One region of the Streptomyces sp. NPDC087845 genome, then DNA from elsewhere that is predicted to be linked to it. Evidence: riboswitches for the same ligand, from Rfam matches in the RefSeq annotation. Region 1 holds a riboswitch; the other holds the start of a gene.

Region 1 (7,362 bases):
GCGTCACAGTGTCTCCTGGAGTGTCTGGCGTCGACGCGAGCCGCCGACAAGGCCACTCCCGCGACGATACGACATTGATTCCTCAGGCAATCATCTCGGCCAGTAGTTGTCGATACCCCGGTGAACCCCCGTGCCCCCGCGGTGAATCCGTCCGCCGAATTCCACGCCGGACCATTGCCCGCTCACCCGGCGATGGTTGATGATGTGCGGAACTGTTGGAATGTGGGGACAAGATGATCGAGACTGGCGACAAGGGCCGGACCTGGCTGCTCACCGGGGCGAGCAGCAGCTACGCACTGCGACTCACCGAGCGGGACGAACTGGTCCATCTGCACTGGGGGCCGCGGATCTCCCTGGCCGCTGCCGAGGCGCTGGCCGCGGCGCCGGAGCAGCCCGCCAGGGGCTTCGAGTCCCCGCTCGACGGCCACGAGGAGTACCCCGTGGAGGGCGGCCCCCGGTTCGTCCGCCCGGCTCTCTCGGTGCGCACCCCGGAGGTCCGCGGTACCGAGTGGTCCTTCTCCGGCGCCGCGGTGGACGGGGGCGAACTCCGTATCGGCTTCACCGACTCCGTGCACCGGCTCGCCCTCACCCTGCACTACCGGATGCGGGACGACTCCGATGTCGTCGAGCGCTGGGCCGCCGTCGCCCACGCCGGGCCGGACGGTCCGCCGCTGGAGCTGCTGCGCGCCGACGCGGCCGCCTGGGCGCTGCCGGCCCGCGACGCCTGGCGGTTGAGCCGGCTGCACGGCCGCTGGGCGGCGGAGTCGCGGCTCGCCCGGGCGGAGCTGATGTACGGCGAGAGCGTCATCTCCAGCAGGCGCGGCCACACCGGACACCAGTACCTGCCATGGGTCGCACTCGACGCCGACGGAGCGGCGACCGAGGAGAGCGGCGAGGTGTACGGCTGCGCGCTCGGCTGGTCCGGGTCGTGGCGGATCTCCGTGCAGCGGCTTCCCGACGGACTCGTGCAGATCACCGGCGGCGCAGGCCACGACGAATCGGGGCTGCTGCTGCTCATGCCGGGGGAGTCGTACACCACACCGGTCTTCGCCGGTCTGTGGAGCGCGGAGGGATTCGGCGGGGCGAGCCGTGCCTGGCACGCGTGGCAGCTGGCCCATGTGATCCCGGACGCCTCGAGCCCGCGGCCGGTTCTCTACAACTCCTGGGAGGCGACGGGCTTCGACGTCTCGCAGGACCAGCAGCGCGCCCTCGCCGAGCGCGCCGCCGCGATGGGCGTGGAACTGTTCGTCGTGGACGACGCGTGGTTCGGGCAGCGCACCAGCGACCGGGCGGGGCTCGGCGACTGGACACCGAATCCGGACCGCTTTCCCGGCGGACTCAAGCCGCTCGCCGACGAAGTGCACGGTCTCGGCATGCAGTTCGGTATCTGGGTCGAGCCGGAAATGGTCAACGCCGACAGCGATCTCCATCGCGCGCACCCCGACTGGGTGCAGCACTTTCCCGGGCGGACGCGGACCGAGTTCCGTAATCAACTGGTGCTCAATCTGGCCCGCACCGATGTGCAGGAATATCTCTGGGAGCAACTGGACACACTGCTCTCCAGCGCGCCCATCGACTACGTGAAATGGGACTTCAATCGCTCCTTCACCGATGCCGGCTGGCCGGGTGAGGAGTATCCGCAGAAGCTCTGGATCGAGCATGTCGACGCCCTGTACGCGTTGATCGACCGTCTCCGGGCCGCACACCCCTCGGTCGCCTTCGAGTCCTGCTCCGGCGGCGGCGGCCGGGTCGACCTGGGGATTCTGTCCCGTACGGACCAGGTGTGGACCTCGGACAACACCGACCCGCTCGACCGCCTCGCCATCCAGGAGGGCTTCGGCCAGATCCATCCGGCCCGGGTGATGGCCGCGTGGGTCACCGACAGCCCGAACGTCCAGCTCAACGGCAGGGTCAGTTCACTGCGCTTCCGCTTCGTGAGCGCGATGGCCGGCGTGCTCGGGGTCGGCGGGGACCTCACCGAGTGGAGCGAGGAGGAGCTGGCCGAGGCGCGGGCCTGGGTGGAGCTCTACAAGGAGATCCGGCCGGTGGTGCAGCACGGCGCGCTGTACCGGCTGCGCGCCCCGCGCGGCGGTCTCAGTGCGGTCCAGTACGTCCAGGGGGACGAGGTCGTGGTCCTGACGTGGCTGGAGGCGCAGAGGTACGGGGAGCTGCCCCCGGCCCTGCGGCTGCGCGGACTCGACCCCGCGGCGACGTACACCTGCCGCGACACGGGGGCGGTGCACCACGGCTCGGCACTGCTCCATCAGGGGCTGCACACCGGGCTCCGGGGAGATCTCGACGCAGGGGTGCTGAGGCTCCGACGCGAACGATGAGTGCGAAATGTCCGTAATGGGTGCATTCGGTCAAACTTGCCCCGCCTGTACGGGAGATGATCGCGCTCTCGTGAGCGGAATCATATCCGTGACGGTGTGTACCGACGGGGCGGTCGGCCATTCCGTGCGCGGCGCGGAAAGGCAAGATCCTTAATCCACGGAGTGTGACCGGAATTCTGCGCCGATTTCCTGGATCGGATTCCGGCGTGGAACCAGTGGCTTGTTCTCGCCGTCCCGACTCGCTTACGGTCACCGTCAATCCGGATGGACCGCCTAATCCTGCCGCCGTCCGGAATTCGCATCCACTCATCGTGTGGCAGGAGCGGGGGAACCAGGTAGGCCGCCGTCCGGAGGAATCCGGCCGGCTCGGGGTGAAGCCGCGCTCGGCGCGGCCGGGCATCTCCAGCCCGAACCCGACAGCTCACCTCGTAGGCGCCGGAGAGGAAGCACGTCATGCCCATATCGGGTAAGCACCGTCGTACGAAGGCCGCCATCATCGCCCGTGGCGTCGCTGCCGCAGGTGCGGGCGGCGCCGTCATCGCACTGCCGCTGTTCGGCGCCACGGGTGCCAACGCCGCGGAGCAGGCCGCCCCGGCCGCCGCCCCGCAGTCGGCCTCCGCCGCCGCGCACGCCGCCCCGGCCAAGCCGGCCGCGCAGAAGCAGGCCGCCACCACGACGTACTCCGTCGTCTCCGGCGACTGGCTGTCGAAGATCGCCGCCGACCACAAGATCGAGGGCGGCTGGCAGAAGCTGTACCAGGACAACCGCGCGGTCGTCGGCGACGACCCCGGCCTGATCTTCCCGGGCATGAAGCTGACGCTCGGCGGCAAGGCGGCGGACCACTCCGCGCCCACCGGCGCGGGCGCGGGCGCGGCCCTCCCGTCGAAGGCCCCCTCGGCTCCCTCGTCGGCGGCGGAGAAGTCCGCCCCGGCGAAGTCCGCCCCGGCCAAGGCCTCGGCGGTCACGGAGTCCAAGACCTCCGCCCCGGCCGGTCGGAGCACCGGCTCCGGCTACGCGCACCCGGTCCCCGGCAACCACACCACCGGTTACCGTGCCTCCGGCTCCAACTGGTCCAGCGGCAGCCACACCGGGATCGACTTCCCCGTCTTCACCGGCACCAGCGTGAAGGCCATCACCTCCGGCACCGTCGTCACCGCCGGCTGGGGTGGCGCCTACGGCAACCAGGTCGTCATCAAGCACGCCGACGGCCACTACTCGCAGTACGGCCACCTGTCCTCGCTCTCCGTCTCGGCGGGCCAGTCCGTGAGCACCGGTCAGCAGATCGGCCTCTCCGGCTCGACCGGCAACGCCACCGGACCGCACCTGCACTTCGAGGTCCGCACCGGCCCCGGGTACGGCTCGGACATCAACCCGATCGCCTTCCTGGCTTCGCACGGCGTCTACGTCTGAGCCGGACGGACGGGCGGCTGAGCAACACGGCATGACCTGAGCAACACGGAAGGGGCGGTGCGCGGCGGCGCACCGCCCCTTCTGCTTATTCCCCCTTTACCAAGATCTGACCGGGTGGTCTATCTCACCACCCGTCAACCCCTTATTACGGTCGCGTAGGTCACATTCGGCAGTGCAGGATAGGCGTTTGTGGCAGACGATTCGAGAAAAAATCAACGTGGCGTCATCAACCGACATGGTGTCATCGGGTCGTACGCAGCGATTGGCGACAGTTTCACCGAAGGGGTGGGCGACCCCGGTCCGGACGGGGCCTTCGTCGGCTGGGCGGACCGATTCGCGGTACTTCTCGCGGACCAGCTCCCTGACCCCGATGCGGAATCGAGCACCGAGGCTTCCGTACACGCGAATTTCAGATATGCCAATCTCGCCGTACGCGGACGCCTCCTCGACCAGATCGTCGAGGAGCAGGTGCCGCGCGCCAAGGAGCTCGCACCCGACCTGGTGAGCTTCTGCGCGGGCGGCAACGACATCATCAGGCCCGGCACCGACCCCGACGACGTGGCCGAGCGCTTCGAGCGCGCGGTCGCCGAGCTGACCGAATCGGTCGGCACCGTCATGGTCACCACCGGCTTCGACACCCGTGGCATCCCCGTGCTGCGCCATCTGCGCGGCAAGATCGCCACCTACACCGCCCATGTGCGGGCCATCGCCGACCGCTACGACTGCCCGGTCCTCGACCTGTGGTCGCTGCGATCCGTCCAGGACAGGCGCGCCTGGGACGACGACCGGCTCCATCTGTCGCCCGAGGGACACACCAGGGTCGCGCTGCGCGCCGCCCAGGTCCTCGGCCTCGACGTGCCGGCCGACCCCGACCAGGAATGGCCCCCGCAGGCACAGCGCGGCACGCTCGAAGTACGGCGTGACGACATCCACTGGGCGCGCGAGTACCTGGTGCCGTGGATCGGCCGACGGCTGCGCGGCGAGTCCTCCGGCGATCATGTCGAGGCCAAGCGGCCCGACCTGCTGCCTCTCTAGACGGGGCCGCGGCCGTGGTGTCCTCGCTCGCCGGACGGGCCTGAGCCCCGGGCCCGTCCGGCGGCTCCGGCCCGTCCGGCGAGGGAAGACAGCGGTGGCGCCGGTATCCGCTCCAGCACCCCGCCCGCGAAGACGTCGTACAGCGGCAGCGTCTCCAGATGCACATAGCCGATGTGGCAGTCGCAGACGGCCAGCGGACAGGCACGTGGGCCGAGCGAGCGCCGGTAGCTGCCGTCGTAGAGGTTGCCGAGTTCGGCCGCGACGAAATGGCAGCGCCGCACCGTGCCGTCGCCGTCCACCGACACGACCGACTCGCCCGTCCGGCAGGGCAGCCCCGCCGACCGGTGCGGATGCCGGCTGTACGGGAAGAGCGGGTCGATCGCCGTCCAGCGGTCCGCCTCCTCGTCCGTATAGGTGTGCCCCTCCGCGGCGTTCACCCAGAGGTAGACCTCGTCGGGCAGCGCGGTACGCAGCCGCCGAGCCTCTTCGAGATGGTCGTCGAGCCCGACGACACCCACGCTGTGGCGAATGCCCAGCGCGGCCAGCTCCGTGCACTTGCCGACGAACCGCTCGTACGGCGTCTGCCCCGGGTGGTACGTGCACCACAGCGCGATCTTCTCGCGGCCGGCGTTCCCCGCCTCCGCCAGCCAGCCCGTACGGCCGCTGAGGTTGGTCTGGATCGCGACCCGGCCGATGTGCGGCAACTGCGCCAGCTCGACCAGCGCGCGCCGGTACCAGGAGCGCACCAGGCCCTCGCCCCACGGGGTGAACAGGACCGAGATCCGGTCACCGGTCTGCGCCGCGGCCCACGCGGTGAACCGCTCCAGCGCGGCGCGGTCGGCGCGCAGTTGCTCCCGGCTGTCGCGCCTCTTGGCGAACGGGCAGTAGGGGCAGTCGTAGTCGCAGGAGGCGAGCGGACCGCGGTAGAGGATGGTCAGGTCCACGGGCGCGCTCACTTCAGTTCGTACGCGGCCATCGCGGCCCGCACATCGGGGGAGAAGAGTTCCGGGCCCAGCGCGTCGGAGTGGGCCAGGCCCTCGGGGGAGAGCCGTAGCAGCCCGGACGCCCCGGCCGCCGCGTCGAGCCAGCCGCGCGCCTCGAACCGGGCCAGTTCGGCCGGGAAGTCGTCGGCCGGGGAGGCGCCGAACCGCTCCCGGTAGTCGGTCAGTCGCATCCCCTCGGCCTGGAGCACCGACTGCAGGAGGTGGCGCCGGCGCGCCTCGTCGCCGTCGGCATACCGCCCGACCTCGGCGCGCGAGAAGTCCTCGGTGGCCGTGTACGCGTCGATGATCGCCCGGACCTCCCGCATCTCCACCGCGTAGTCGAAGGAGTAGTGCAGCCGCGTGGTGTACGAGCGGGCGCCGCACCCCAGGCCGATCATGCCGTCGGTCTGGCAGGCGTAGTCGTCGGGGCCGTCCGTCCGCGGGGCGTCCGCGCGGCGGAACATCCGCATGGACACCTGCTCGTAGCCGTGGGCGAGGAGATGGTCGCGGCCCGCGCGGTACAGCCGCAACCGCTGCTCGTCCCAGGCGGCGTCCGCCGCCGCCTCGCCGTCGGTGCCGAGCCGCCCGAGACCGGTCAGCGGACGCACGTACAGCGGGTAGAGGTACAGCTCCTCCGGCCGCCAGCCGAGCGCCGCATCGAGCGAGGTGCGCCAGCTCTCCTCGGTCTGCCCGTCGATGCCGTAGATCAGGTCGATGTTGAGGATCGGGATGCGGGTCTCACGTATCCGGTCCAGCGCAGCCTCCACATCGGCCCGCCGCTGCGGTCGCACGGCCGCACGCGCCTCCGCTTCGACGAAGCTCTGCACCCCGATGCTGATCCTGGTCGTACCGCGGTCGGCGAGCACGGCCAGCCGGTCGGCCGTCGCGGTCGACGGCGACGTCTCGACCGACAGCGGAACGGCCCGCAGATCGGCGCCCATCCGCTTCTCGGCGATGTCGCAGAGCCGTTCCAGCTCCGCCGCGGTCAGGAACGTGGGAGTGCCCCCGCCGAACGCCGCCGCGGCGAACCGCACCGGCTCCGCGTCGCCCAGCGCGTCCCGGACCGCGGTGGCCTGCCGGTCCAACGCGTCGAGATAGCGGGTCGTCAGCTCGTCGGGAGCGCCGATCCGGGTGAAGAGATTGCAGAAGCCGCAGCGGACCTCGCAGAACGGTATGTGGAGATAGAGCGAGAGCGCGTCCTTGCGCTCGGCCGCCCACAGCTCGCGCAGCGCCGGCCGCTCGGCGAGCGGCCGGTAGGCCGTCTTGTGCGGATAGGCGTAGACGTAGCTCTGGTACGGGCGGGTGGACCGCGCGACGGTCGTGGTGCGGCTCATGGTGCGGTGGCCCCCGGTTCCAGGAAGAAGTGCGCGTAGGGAACGGTCCAGACGGACTCGTGGCCGAGCCGGTGACCGGTGTAGCCGTCGTCCCCGTACGCCGTGCCGTGGTCGGAGCAGACGATGGCGAAACAGCGGCGGCGGCTGCTCGCGGCGGCGAAGAGCCGGCCGATGTGGGCGTCGACGTACTCCAGTGCGGCGGCGTGGGTGGCACGGGAATCGCCCGCTTCGCGAGTGGCACCCGGCTGGTGGAACCAGTTGGGCTGG
Region 2 (7,362 bases), on a different contig from region 1:
TCGGCCAGATCTTCGCGGGCCATCTGCGTTCCATCGTCGGCGGGCTGACCGTGGAGCAGATCATCCGCGAGCGCAACCGGGTCTCCCAGGAGGTTGTCGTCGGCAGCCACGGCGAGATGGAGAAACTCGGCATCGTGGTGGACGCCCTCCAGATCCAGGAGATCGAAGACGCCACCGGCTACATCAAGAACCTCGCCGCCCCGCATGCCGCCGCCGTCGCCAGCCAGGCCCGGATCGCCGAGGCCAAGGCCGACCAGGAGGCCAGCCAGCGCGAGCAGCAGGCCGCCGCGCTCAAGGCGGAGTACGAACGCGACACCGCGATCAAGCGGGCCGGATTCCTCGCCGAGACCGAGCAGTACAACGCCCGCGCCGCGCAGGCCGGGCCCCTTGCCGGGGCCAGGGCCTCGCAGGAGGTCATCGAGGAGCAGACCGCGTTGGCCGAGCGGCAGGCCGCGCTCGCCGCGCAACGACTCGAAGGAGAGGTGCGGCGCCCGGCGGACGCCGAGGCGTACCGGCAGCGCACTCTCGCGGAGGCGGCCCGTGACCGGGTGAAGTTCGAGGCCGACGGCAACGCGTACACCGAACGGATCCTCGCCCAGGCGCAGGCCGACGCCAACAGCGCGCGCGCCGCCTCGCTGCGCGACGGCAACCAGGAGCTCATCGCGGCCAACCGCATCGTCGAGAACCTGCCCGTCCTGGCCGACGCGGCCGCCCGCGGCATGTCGGGGGCGGACCTCACCGTTCTGAACGGCACCAGTGGCGTCAACGAGATGGCGGCGGGCGTGGTCGGCCAGGGGCTGGCGATCCTCCAGGCCCTACAACGGGGCGCGAATCCGATGAAGTCCCCGGCGGTCGACGGGAAGACCGCTCCCCGTATCACCGAGACGAATTGAGGGCTCCCCGAGACGAATTGAGGACGGCAGGGCCACGAGGCCGCGGAGCCGCGGAGCCGCGGAGTTGCGGAGCTGCGGGGCCCCGGGGAGAAGGGGCGGCGGGGCGGGGTGCAACGACCGACTGCTGGGGCCGGGCGTCGGGCGTCGGGCGTCGGGTGTCGACGGCCGCGTGCCGGGTGGGCGCCGGGCGAGCGCCGGAGTGGGCGCCGGAGTGGGCGCCGGGCGGTCATGATTCGCTCCGTGGTCATGAGCCCGCCGCACATGCCGTACAGTTGTGTTTACCGACGCGGGGTGGAGCAGCTCGGTAGCTCGCTGGGCTCATAACCCAGAGGTCGCAGGTTCAAATCCTGTCCCCGCTACTGAAGAGTCAGGCCCGGCACGCATGCAGCGTGCCGGGCCTGACTCGTTCCGGCCGACCCGTCGACCCATGAAGGAGCAGGTCCGGGCGGTGTGTGAGCTGTGCCACGTACGTACCCCCATTGGCCGATGAGGAGTCGCCGGGCGACTCTGCTCCGGTGAGCCTGGGGTGGGGCGCGGTACCGTCCGCAGCCGCGCGCGTACCGGGCAGGAGACCACAGGTGTGGAAGCGGCTGAGGCGGCGCGGCAGGCATGCCGAGGGCGACGGCACCCGCACGCGGCGGTTCGTCCGCGCGCTGCCCGCCCTGATGATCGTCGGCGGGCTGGTGTTCGATCTCCTCACGCCGCCGACCTTCACCGCCGTTCCGCTGTTCGTGGCGGCGCCGCTGATCGCCGCGCCGTTCTTCTCGCTGTCCAGGACCATCTGCACCGGCATCGCCTCGATGCTGGCCGTCATCGTGCTGCGGCTGTACAGCGCCACGCTGCCGGAGGTCGTGCCGCTGATCGAGTTGCTCACCCTGGCCACCGTCTCCGTCCTCGCCGTTGTGATCAACGGGGTCGTACGGCGGGGCAATGAGCAACTGGCCTCCGCGCGGGTCATCGCGGAGACCGCCATGCGGGCGGTGCTGCCGAAGCCGTCCGACCGGATCGGCGGGCTGCATGTGGCGGCGCGGTACGAGGCGGCGCAGGCGGACGAGTTCGTCGGCGGCGACCTGTTCGCCGTGACGGACACCCCGCAGGGGGTGCGGCTGGTCGTCGGGGACGTACGGGGGAAGGGGCTCGACGCCGTCGAGTCGGTGGCGGTGATCATCGGGGCGTTCCGGGAGGCGGCCGAGCAGGAGCGTTCGCTGGAGGGTGTGGCGCAGCGGCTGGAGCGGGCGTTGGCGCGGGAGGGGACGCGGCGGGGCGGGCTCGACGCGGTCGAGGGCTTCATCACCGCCGTGCTGGCCGAGATCCCGCCCGGGGGGTCCCGGGTGCGGATCGTCAACCGCGGTCACCCCGAGCCGATCCTGCTGCACCCGGACGGGGAACTGGAGGTGCTGGGGCCCACGGTGCCCGCGCTGCCCCTCGGGATGGACCTGGGCGTGTGGCCCGACCGGGCGGACGAGTGGGATCTGCCGGCGGGGACGACCCTCCTCCTGTACACGGACGGTCTCTCCGAGGCGCGGAACGCCGACGGCGTCTTCTACGACCCGGCGGCCCGGCTGCGGGGGCGGATCTTCCCGGGGCCCGAGGAGCTGCTGTCCGCGCTGACCGATGACGTACGGCTGCACACGGGTGGCGAGACGACCGACGACATGGCGCTGCTCGCGGTCGTACGTCCCGCGGAGGGGCAGCCGGACCGGCGCAGGACCGTGAAGATCGTGGGTCTGGAAGAGGCGTGAGGGGCGGGGGCGTGAGCTCCGCGCGAGCCGGGCGCGGCCGTGGGCGCGGGATGCCACGGTACGTAATCGAAGCGCACCGCTCCGCATAACATTTGACGCAACGTCAGAATCCGGGTAATGACTGAGGGTCGATCAACTCATACCGTTCCGCCCGGTTGTGCCCCGTAAAGTCCAGGCCAAAGACATGAACGATCAGTGGGAACAGCTTGGAATCAGGCACGGGTGTCTATTAACGTTCGATAACGCAGCGCGGTCGTCCCAGCCGTCGTCAGTGGCGGCACCGTGCGCGAGCGCCGAATTCCGCAAGGGAACCGGGGAACCACCTACATGGGGTGAATCGGACACCTGCGTCTCGTGAGAGACGGAGGGGCCCGTAGGAGACCTTCCTGCTCCGAACCCGTCAGCTAACCCGGTAGGCGAGAAGGAAGGAAAGGAGTGCGCCCCCGTGGCGTCCAACAAGCCTGCCCCCGAGGCCCCCTCTCGGTTCAACCCCGACTTCGGTTCCGATGTCGTTGCTGACTTCGATTCCCCGGCCGGACCCGACTCCGGCTTCGGCGCCGGCTACGGGACCGCCCGGACCGGAACCGCCTACGGCGCCAACTACGGCACTGTTGCGACGGGAACGGCGTACGGCACCGACTACGCCACTGTTGCGACGGGAACGGCGTACGGCACCGAGCCGGGCGGCGACTTCGCCGGTGGGTTCGGCGGCGAATTCCGCGCCGACGGCAACGGCGAGCCCGAGCGGGGCTGGGACGAGTGGAACCCCACCGAGGAGTCCGTCCGCCCCGTACGCGGCAAGCACCGCGTCGCCAAGCAGCGCAACGGACTTGCCCGTAGCTCCACGGTGCTCGGGGTCGGCGTCATCGCGGCGGTCGGCGCGGGCGGCATGGCCACCGCGCAGAGCAAACCGCCGGTCTCCATCTCCCTTCCCGACTCCATCGCGGACAACCTCCCCGATGCCAAGTCCCTTCCGGGCGTGGGCTCTCTCTTCTCCGACGAGTCCGAAGCCGACAAGGCCGCGGCCGCCTCCGCTGCTGCCCCGCTCACCACCGCCGGTCTCACCACCGCCGAGGCCGAACAGGGCACGGTGGACGCGGGTGAGGCGCTCCGCGCACGCATCCTCCAGCAGGCCGAGCAGCAGCAGGACGCCGCCGACGCCGAGGCGAAGGCCGCCCAGGAGAAGGAGGCCGCGGAGAAGGCCGCCGCCGAGGCCAAGAAGCAGCAGGACGCCGCCGAGGCCAAGGCCGCCGCGGAGAAGAAGAAGGCGGAGGAAGAGGCCAAGAAGAAGGCCGAGGCCCTGCGGCTCGCCAAGCTTGCCGCCAGCTACGCCCTTCCGACCTCCTCCTACAGGATCACCTCGACCTTCGGCCAAGCCGGCTCGATGTGGTCCTCCGGCTACCACACCGGCCTCGACTTCGCAGCGCCGACGGGTACGCCGATCAAGGCCATACACGGCGGCACCGTCAAGTCGGCCGGCTGGTCCGGTTCGTACGGCTACCGCACGGTGCTGGAGCTCGACGACGGTACGGAGCTGTGGTTCTGCCACCAGTCCTCCATCGGCGTCAGCGTCGGCCAGAAGGTCTCCACCGGTGAGACCATCGGCCGAGTCGGCGCGACCGGCAACGTGACCGGCGCGCACCTCCACCTGGAGGTCCACACCCCCGCCGGTACCGGCATCGACCCGATGGCCTGGTTGCGCGGCAAGGGCCTCAACCCCTGATCCGCAGGTCACCCTCCCGACCCGCGTGATCCGAGCCGGTTCGCCGGCCGCTGAACCCCGGCAGCCCTGACGCTCACCCCCCGACGTCAGGGCTGCCGGTCTGCCGGAGCAGCACAGCCGCCGGAGCAGCGGGAACAGTCAGTACAGCCGGAAACAGCTGACTCACCGGAGCAGTCGGCCCGTCGGAGCAGTCGGCCCGACGGAACAGCCGGCCCGTCGGAATAGTGGCGCCGCCAGAATCCGTTGATCCATTTATGACTTCTCTTCGCAAGCTGGGCTCCTCCGGCCTTCAGGTCTTCCCGCTCGCCCTCGGCGGCAACGTCTTCGGCTGGACCGCCGACGAGGCGCAGTCGTTCGCGGTGCTGGACGCCTACGCCGCGGCGGGCGGCAACTTCATCGACACCGCCGACGCCTACTCCGCCTGGGTCCCGGGCAACGAGGGCGGCGAGTCGGAGACCGTCATCGGGAAGTGGCTCGCGGCCCGCTCCAACCGCTCCGACATCGTCGTCGCCACCAAGGTCGGCGCCCACCCCTCGTACAAGGGGCTCTCCGCCACGAACATCAAGGCCGCGGCCGAGGAGTCGCTGCGCCGGCTCGGCACCGACCACATCGATCTGTACTACACGCACTTCGACGACGAGACCGTCCCGGTCGAGGAGATCATCACCGCCCTCGACAAGCTCGTGAAGGAGGGCAAGGTCCGGGAGATCGCCGCCTCCAACATCAGCCCCGAGCGGCTCCAGGCGTCCCTGGACTTCTCGGAGCGCGAGGGGCTCGCCCGGTACGTCGCCCTTCAGCCGCACTACAACCTGGTCTCGCGCGACACGTACGAGGGCGAGCTCCAGGACACGGCCGCACGGGCCGGGCTCGCCGCCGTCCCGTACTTCGCCCTGGCCTCCGGCTTCCTCACCGGCAAGTACCGTCCGGGTGCTTCGGTGGAGAGCGCCCGCGCCGAGAAGGCCGGTGAGTACCTGGCGTCGGAGCGGGGACAGAAGGTCCTGGCCGCGCTCGACAAGGTCGCCCAGGGGCACGACGCCGAGGTCGCGACCGTCGCCCTGGCCTGGCTCGCGTCCCGGCCGACCGTCGTCGCGCCGATCGCCTCGGCCCGTACGGTCGAGCAGCTGCCCGCGCTGGTGGCCGTCGCCGACCTCCGGCTGACCGAGCAGGAACTGGCGGAACTCACCGAGGCATCCGCCTGACGAGCACGAGCACGAGCACGAGGGCTGGAGCGGGAACGGGGACGGGAACGGGCGGCCGTTCACGGATCGTGGTCGCGGTCGCCTGTTCGTGAACGGCCCTACTGCGGGGGCGGTGGCCGGTGCGGGTTCAGGTAGGGGTTGTACCCGTTCCCGCCGGGCTGCGTGTGCGCCGGCCGCGGGTAGGCGTGCGGGGCCGTCGGCGCGGGGTGGGGGCGCAGGCGGCCCGTCGCCTGTGCCGCGTACGTCAGGGCGGGGGCGGCCACGCCCCGGCGCTGCCAGAGGTGGTGCAGCAGCTCCAGCTCGCGCTCGGCGAAGTCCGGGCCCGCGGTCCCACGGCGGGCCTGCCGCCGCAGCGAGGCCAGTGAGGTCGCGAACGATTCGTACTCGGCGACCGCACGGGCGGCAGCTCTGCCGTGGGCCTTGGCCTGCGCTTCGGCATGAGCCCTGACCTGCGCCGACGGCTCGCGCCTCGGCGCATACCCCGTCCCGTATCCGGGCGCATACCCCGGCCCGAATCCCGGCCCGTAGCCGGGTGCGTACCCCGGCCCGGGGCCCGGACCGGCTCCTGGCCTTGGCCCGTATCCCGGCCCGTATCCCGGCCCGTATCCCGGCCCGTATCCCGGCCCGTATCCCGGCCCGTATCCAGGCCCATATGCCGATGCGTACGGCGGCGGCCAGTGTCCCGGTCCGTACGGGCCCACCCGGATTCCCCCGGCCGCCGCCGCGTGTCGTTGGCGTGCCGCGTCACGGGCCATGCCGCGGGCCCGCATCGAGGAGAGGGCGAGCGGCTCGGCGGGGGTCAGCCAGCCGGCCGCCGCATAGGCGGGCAGCTCGGCGGCGAGCGTACGCAGCTCCCGTCGGCGCGACCAGATCGCCAGCCAGGTCACCAGGCCGAAGACCGGAACCATGAAAAGCCCGTACACGGCGTAGAAACCGTACGGGCCGAACGCCGCCGACCCGTTCCACAGGGCGTGCATGCCCATGGCGAGGACGAGTCCGAGCAGCGGCAGCGCGATGCGCCGGATCCGGCGGCGCCGCGCACTGGCCGCGGCGAGCCCGAAGCCTATGCCGGTCAGCACGGTGAAGAGGGGATGCGCGAACGGCGACATCACCGCCCGTACGAAGAACGTCGCGGCCGTCACCGAGACGACGCCCGAGGTACCGATCTGCTGGTCCTCACCGAAGGCGTTGCCCAGGTAGAGGATGTTCTCGGTGAACGCGAAGCCGCTCGCGGTGAAGCCGGCGACGACGATGCCGTCGACGATCCCGTTGAACTCCCGTCTTCGGAACAGGAAGATCAGCAGGACGGCCGCGGCCTTGGCGCTCTCCTCGATCACCGGCGCTATGACCGTGGCACCGAGGGTGTCGGCGTGCGACGGGTCGGCGGTGGCCGTCGCTATCCAGCGGGTCGCGAACGAATTCGCCAGGATCGCGACCAGAGCGGCCGCGAACGCCCCCCAGGCGAAGGAGAACAGCAGATTCCGCCAGGGCGCCGGTTCGACCCGGTCCAGCCAGCGGAACGCGGCCATCAGGAGCGGGACGGGCAGCACGGCGAGACCCAGGCCGACGAGAAATCCCTCGGTGCCCGTCTGATCGCGGACCAGGGCCAGGATCGCCAGTCCGCACAGCGCGAGCACCGTGCACACGGCCGCGATGCGGAATGTCTTGCTGCGCCACACCATCCCGACGCGGCGCGGCCGGTAACGCCAGTGCCTGCGCTCCGGCACGGCAGCCAGGATCTCGCCGACCCGCTGCTCCTCAAGCACCGGGACGGCCGGCTGCGACTGCCGTTGCTGGACAGACCC

What was found. Region 1 has a riboswitch for cyclic di-AMP ahead of ACIOMQ_RS37275 (peptidoglycan DD-metalloendopeptidase family protein). Riboswitches for the same ligand answer to the same signal wherever they lie in the genome.
Region 2: it holds a riboswitch for cyclic di-AMP, as region 1 does, so the genes downstream of both, ACIOMQ_RS09185 (M23 family metallopeptidase) here and ACIOMQ_RS37275 (peptidoglycan DD-metalloendopeptidase family protein) in region 1, are expected to answer to the same signal.

What each region holds. Positions count from the first base shown of each region.
Region 1 covers NZ_JBIUVC010000024.1:82,673-90,034, reverse strand. Annotated here, with positions in the region: gene ACIOMQ_RS37285 (tyrosine-protein phosphatase) at 1-7, opposite strand, end outside; gene ACIOMQ_RS37280 (alpha-galactosidase) at 234-2,333, shown strand; cyclic di-AMP (ydaO/yuaA leader) riboswitch at 2,627-2,781, shown strand; gene ACIOMQ_RS37275 (peptidoglycan DD-metalloendopeptidase family protein) at 2,787-3,743, shown strand; gene ACIOMQ_RS37270 (SGNH/GDSL hydrolase family protein) at 3,933-4,778, shown strand; gene ACIOMQ_RS37265 (STM4011 family radical SAM protein) at 4,775-5,722, opposite strand; gene ACIOMQ_RS37260 (STM4012 family radical SAM protein) at 5,731-7,095, opposite strand; gene ACIOMQ_RS37255 (STM4013/SEN3800 family hydrolase) at 7,092-7,362, opposite strand, start outside.
Region 2 covers NZ_JBIUVC010000002.1:780,278-787,639, forward strand. Annotated here, with positions in the region: gene ACIOMQ_RS09170 (SPFH domain-containing protein) at 1-893, shown strand, start outside; tRNA gene ACIOMQ_RS09175 (tRNA-Met) at 1,179-1,252, shown strand; gene ACIOMQ_RS09180 (PP2C family protein-serine/threonine phosphatase) at 1,472-2,635, shown strand; cyclic di-AMP (ydaO/yuaA leader) riboswitch at 2,917-3,069, shown strand; gene ACIOMQ_RS09185 (M23 family metallopeptidase) at 3,081-4,358, shown strand; gene ACIOMQ_RS09190 (aldo/keto reductase) at 4,613-5,557, shown strand; gene ACIOMQ_RS09195 (PrsW family intramembrane metalloprotease) at 5,656-7,362, opposite strand, start outside.